DNA from 2 places in the Methylocystis sp. IM3 genome. Region 2 is predicted to be linked to the other one. Evidence: predicted binding sites of a transcription regulator. Region 2 holds the regulator's gene; the other holds the start of a gene.
The links. Region 2 encodes HrcA, which represses chaperone genes, less so after heat shock. Its sites were predicted from a motif close to GTTAGCACTCNCNNNNNGNGAGTGCTAAC; they were not measured.
Positions count from the first base shown of each region.

Region 1: groES (co-chaperone GroES) is a predicted target of HrcA. The motif match lies at 676-704, and genes of this name have one in related genera.

Region 1 is NZ_JBBPBZ010000002.1:219,802-222,800, reverse strand. Features, by position in the region: gene lspA (signal peptidase II) at 41-553, opposite strand; gene groES (co-chaperone GroES) at 771-1,058, shown strand; gene groL (chaperonin GroEL) at 1,107-2,741, shown strand; gene WOC76_RS02830 (aa3-type cytochrome c oxidase subunit IV) at 2,946-2,999, shown strand, end outside.
Region 2 is NZ_JBBPBZ010000002.1:1,340,165-1,343,163, reverse strand. Features, by position in the region: gene WOC76_RS08320 (hypothetical protein) at 1-183, opposite strand, end outside; gene hrcA (heat-inducible transcriptional repressor HrcA) at 346-1,431, opposite strand; gene WOC76_RS08310 (outer membrane protein) at 1,538-2,332, opposite strand; gene WOC76_RS08305 (glycosyltransferase) at 2,516-2,999, opposite strand, start outside.

The DNA.
Region 1 (2,999 bases), 1.1 Mb from region 2:
CCATGAGCGCGCCTTGGTGGCGATTTAGTGGCGAAACCCTTCAGGCTGCGCTTTCGGCCGGGGGCGGCGGCGGGAAAATGCTCTCGAAGAGAAGCAGCGCCACCCCGGCCGTAATGGCGACGTCCGCCACGTTGAAGACGTAGTTGGCGAGCGGCCCGACGGGAAGCGTCGTGTGCAGGTAGAAGAAATCGGCCACCGCTCCGCGCGCGACCCGATCGAGCGCATTGCCCAGCGCGCCTCCGACGACGAGCCCGAGCGCGAGCGCCGTCAGGCGGCTTCGGGCGCGCCACATCCAGGCGAGAAGGACGGCGACGATGACCGCCTGTCCGGCGAGCAGCAGCGCCCGGCCGGCGCCCTCGTGGGCGGGAAAGAGCGAATAGGAAACGCCGTAGTTCCAGGAGAGCGTCACGTCGAGAAAGGGCGCGAGCGTCACCGGCGGCCGGGACTCGATGCCGAAGACATGCAACATCCAGAACTTGTGGGTCTGATCGACGAGAGCGGCGATGAAGGCGGCGGCGAGGCCGGTGGCGCGGGGGGAAGCGGAAAAGGACAAGGGCTCATTCTCTGGCGCGGGCGTTGGCGGGCATTCTAGCCCCTGCCGGGCCCGCCGGGCTAGCCATCCGGAGCAGCTTCAATCTTGACATCGGGCCCCGCCCAACATATCTGCGTGTCGCTGCTGGCACTCGTCGAAAGAGAGTGCCAACAATTTCGCTTATGGCTTGCGACGGGCGGAGGCTTTCGTCCGAAGCGCAGAAAAGGAAGACATTGCAATGGCGTTCCGTCCCCTGCACGACCGGATCGTGGTCAAGCGCATTGAAGGCGAGGAAAAGACCAAGGGCGGGATCATCATCCCCGACACCGCCAAGGAAAAGCCCCAGGAGGGCAAAGTGGTTGCGGTTGGCCCTGGCGGCCGCGACGAGAGCGGCAAGCTCGTTCCCCTCGACGTCAAGGCCGGCGACCGCGTCCTGTTCGGCAAGTGGTCCGGCACCGAGGTCAAGATCGACGGCGAAGACCTGTTGATCATGAAGGAAAGCGACATCCTGGGCATCGTCGAATAACTCGGCCCCGCCCTCAACGCTTTCTAATCCCCCATTCAGGAGTTTCACATGGCTGCCAAAGACGTCCGTTTCTCCACCGACGCCCGTGACCGCATTCTGCGCGGCGTCGACATTCTCGCCAACGCCGTGAAGGTCACGCTGGGTCCCAAGGGCCGCAACGTCGTGATCGAGAAGAGCTTCGGCGCGCCGCGCATCACCAAGGACGGCGTGACCGTCGCCAAGGAGATCGAGCTCGCCGACAAGTTCGAGAACCTCGGCGCCCAGCTCGTCCGTGAGGTCGCCTCCAAGCAGAACGACACCGCCGGCGACGGCACCACGACCGCGACCGTTCTCGCCGCCGCGATCGCCAAGGAAGGCTCGAAGGCCGTCGCCGCCGGCCTCAACCCGATGGATCTGAAGCGCGGCATCGACCTCGCCGTCGACGCCATCGTCGCCGACCTCAAGACGCACTCGAAGAAGGTCACCTCCAACGACGAGATCGCCCAGGTCGGCACCATCTCGGCGAATGGCGACCGCTTCATCGGCGAAGAGATCGCCAAGGCGATGCAGAAGGTCGGCAATGAGGGTGTGATCACGGTCGAGGAGGCCAAGAGCCTCGAGACCGAGACCGACATCGTCGAGGGCATGCAGTTCGATCGCGGCTATCTCTCGCCCTACTTCATCACCAACGCCGAGAAGATGATCGCCGAGCTCGACGACGCTTACATTCTCATCCACGAGAAGAAGCTGTCGACGCTGCAGCCGCTGCTGCCGATCCTCGAGGCCGTCGTCCAGACCGGCAAGCCGCTCGTCATCGTCGCCGAGGACATCGAGGGCGAGGCGCTCGCCACGCTCGTCGTCAACAAGCTGCGCGGCGGTCTGAAGATCGCGGCCGTGAAGGCGCCGGGCTTCGGCGACCGCCGCAAGGCCATGCTCGAGGACATTGCGATCCTCACCGGCGGCCAGATGATCGCCGAGGACCTCGGCATCAAGCTCGAGAACGTGACGCTTCCCATGCTCGGCCGCGCCAAGCGCGTGCGCATCGAGAAGGAGAACACCACGATCATCGACGGCGCCGGCGACAAGAAGGACATCGAGGCCCGTATCTCCCAGATCAAGGGCCAGATCGAGGAGACGACCTCGGACTACGACCGTGAGAAGCTCCAGGAGCGTCTCGCCAAGCTCGCGGGCGGCGTCGCGGTGATCCGCGTCGGCGGCGCGACGGAAGTCGAGGTGAAGGAGAAGAAGGATCGCGTCGACGACGCCCTCAACGCCACCCGCGCGGCGGTCGAGGAAGGCGTGTCGCCGGGCGGCGGCGTCGCTCTGCTGCGCGCCATCTCGGTGCTCGACGGCGTCAAGGTCGCCAACTCCGACCAGAAGACCGGCGTCGAGATCGTGCGCAAGGCGATCCAGGCTCCGGCCCGCCAGATCGTCGACAACGCCGGCGGCGACGGCGCGGTCGTGGTCGGCAAGCTGCTCGAGTCGAAGGACTACGGCTTCGGCTTCGACGCCCAGAAGGGCGAGTATGGCGATCTGATCAAGCTCGGCATCATCGACCCGACCAAGGTCGTGCGCACCGCGCTGCAGGACGCCGCGTCGATCGCCGGCCTGATCGTCACCACCGAGGCGACGATCACCGAGGCGCCGAAGAAGGAAACCGCGCCGGCGATGCCGGCGGGCGGCATGGGCGGCATGGACTTCTAAGTCCAAAGCCTCTCCAAACGTTTCGAAGCCCCGGAGAAATCCGGGGCTTTTTTCGTGGGGCCGAGGCGCTCCCGGCGCCGTCCGCATCAGCGACGAAAACGCGCGGCGGCGGGCGTTGCGGGATGGGCGCCGCTCGGTTAGCATCGGCCCTGCGCGCGGCGGTTCTGTTCGCGCGTTCAAACCTCGAGATCGGGAGACCAAGAGATGGCGAGCACTCGCGGGTCGGCGTCCACGGACGCGGACTGGGCCGAACATATG
Region 2 (2,999 bases):
GGGATGCCACCGATGATGCCGATGGACGTAAGGCCGCCAATCGACCTGGGTCGTCTGCGAGTCGACGCCGACCGACGCCTTGTCGGCGATGCTCATCACGCCCGCATGAGAAACAGCCGGCGCCGACGCCAGCGCGACGCCCCCGGCGAACGCCGCAAGCCCTGCTTTCGTAATTTGCCGCATGATCTGGTCTCCTTCCTCCCACATCGACAGGAGGCGGCGGCGACGCCGTCGCCTGCCTTCGAGACGTTTGAGATTTGCCAAATAGACGCGGGGCTCTCCGGGTCTATCCATCAAGATCGGACACTTCGTCGCACCTGCCGATCAACGGCGGTCGCGCCTGCGTCAGGCGCCGCCGACCACGCGCGCCACGATCTTGGCCGTGTAATCCACCATGGGAATGATGCGCGCGTAATTCAGCCGCGTCGGCCCGATGACGCCGAGCGCGCCAATGATGCGGCGCTCGCTGTCGCGCAGCGGGGCCGCGACCAGGGACGAACCCGACAGAGAGAAGAGCTTGTTCTCCGAACCGATGAAGATACGCACGCCTTCGCCCTGCTCGGCGCGCTCCAGAAGGTCGATGACGCCTGTCTTGGTCTCGAGGTCAGCGAAGAGGAGGCGAACGCGCTCGAGATCGGCCGCGGCGGTGAGATCCTCGAGAAGATGCGCCTGGCCACGCACGATCAGCTGGCGGCTCTCGCCCGAAACGCCGGCCCAGCTCACGAGCCCAGCCTCGACGAGCCGGGCGGTAAGTTCATCGAGTTCTCTCTGCGCGGCGAGACGCGAGGCTTCTATTCCCTCGCGCGCCTCCGCCAGCGTGCGGCCCGTGATGCGGGCGTTCAGATAATTGGCGGCCTCGACCAGCGCGGAAGGCGGAAGATCGCGCGAGACGGGAATAACACGGTTTTCCACCGACCCGTCGTCGGCGACGAGAATGGCCAGCGCGCGCTCCGGCTCCAGCCGTACGAAATCGATCTGCTTGAGCCGCACATTCTCCTTGGTGGCGACGACGATGCCCGCGACTCGGGTGAGCCCCGAAAGCAGACTGGTCGCCTCGGCGAGAACGCCCTCGAAATCGTGGTCCTTGGACGCGGCCTCGACGCCGGCCTGGATGCGCACGCGCTCGGCGTCGGCGAGATCGCCGATCTGGAGCATGGAATCCACGAAAAAGCGAAGGCCAAGTTCGGTCGGCAGCCGACCGGCGCTCGTATGCGGCGCATAGACGAGGCCCAGCTCCTCGAGATCCTGCATGACGTTGCGGACAGAGGCCGGCGAGAGCGTCATCGGCAGCAGCCGCGACAATTGCCGCGAGCCGACGGGCTCGCCGGTCGCGAGATAGCTGTCGACGAGCTGTCGGAAGATCTCGCGTGAGCGTTCGGTCAGCAGGGAGAGATTGGCGGCGGGCGGAACGAGCGGCGCGTGTCGGATCATGACCAGAAGAATAACGCATCGGCGTGCGCCGTCGAGGCGGGGCGAAGAGCCAAAGAAAAAGCCCAGCCTGACAGGCCGGGCTTTTTCTGCGTGCAAGAGTTGGCGATTACAGGCCCAGCTGGGGCATCCCGATCAGAGCGCCGAGGCTCTTGAGCTGGTAGTTGACGCCGACGCGCGCGATATGCGTGTCGAAGCCCGTGCCGACGAAGGTACGATAAGCCGTCGGCACGCCGAAGCTCGAGCCGTAGTTCCCCTGGAGGCTCGAGTAGAGATATTCGGCCTTCACGCTGATTTTGTCGAAGACGGCGTATTCCAGACCCGCGCCGACTGTCCAGCCCGCCTGCCAATGGCCAACCGAGGTCGGGAAAGCGATGCCCGCGAAGTTGTAGACGCCCGTCGTGTGGAGCTGACCATAGGCCAGACCGCCGGTGATGTAGGGCATCAGACGGCCGAACGCATAGCCGAAGCGCAGCCGCTCGGTTCCGAACCAGCGCAGATTGCTCTGCAGGGAATCGCCCCACGTCCCGCCATTCGTCGAATTCACGTCGGCGTAGTTGAAATCGGACTCGTAGCCGAGCACGACATTGTTCGCGAGCTGCCAGCTGGCGCCGCTCTGGAAGCCGACGAGATAGCCGGTCGTGCCATAGGAAGAGGAGGCGTTGGTCCAGCTGATGAGGCCGGGCGCGCCGGGGAAGGGACCAAGCGCGGTAATGTTCGAATTATAGCCCGCCGTGCCGCCGCCCCAAGCGCCGCTGACGCCGAAGTGATAGCCGCTCCAGTCGAAGGCCGCCGGCGGGGGCGGAGGCGGCGGCGCCTTGTAGCTCGGCAGATCGGCCGCGACGGCCGCCCCGAGCGCGACGAATGACGCGAGCGCGCCAAGAACCGTAGCCTTGAAAGTCATTTGATCAGCTCTCCAACAGCAAGGCCGCCCGGTTTTCGGCGCAGCGACAAAAAAGGTCATGCTCCAAACTAACACCCGAACTTTGATGGCGAAATCCGCGGGCGCCGGCGGTTGGCCGATTTTGCGGCAGCGTTGCCGCAGGGTCACAGTCCAACACAAGCCTATGTTTTTTAATGATAAATGTCAGAACGCAGCCGAAAGCGTCGCCTCGGCCAACGTTTCGAGGCCCGTCCGATAGGCGGCAAGCGAGAAGCGGCTCTCGTAATAAGCTCTCGCCGCGCTCGAGGCGCGCGTCGAATCGCTGGGGTGCGGCGCGGCGGCGGCCTGGATGAGCGCGGCCGCGAAGGCTTCGGCGCTTTCGGCCACTGTGACGCCCGGCAGCGAAAGGGCCTCTGCGTCCATGCCGCGCAGCGCCTGGGGCGTCGCAATCAGCGGCAGGCCGCTCGACATCGCCTCGACCGTCTTGATCGACAGGCCGGTGCCGCCGACCGTCGGCAGCAGAGCCAGCCGGGCCCTGGCATAGATGGCGCCGGGGTCCTCGACGCGGCCGAGGAACCAGTCCCGATGGGCGGCATATAGCGCGCCTGCACGCGCCCTGACGCCTTCGGCCACGCTGCCCGCGATCTTCACTTTGACGCCCGGCGCCCTTGGGACGACCTCGCGCAGA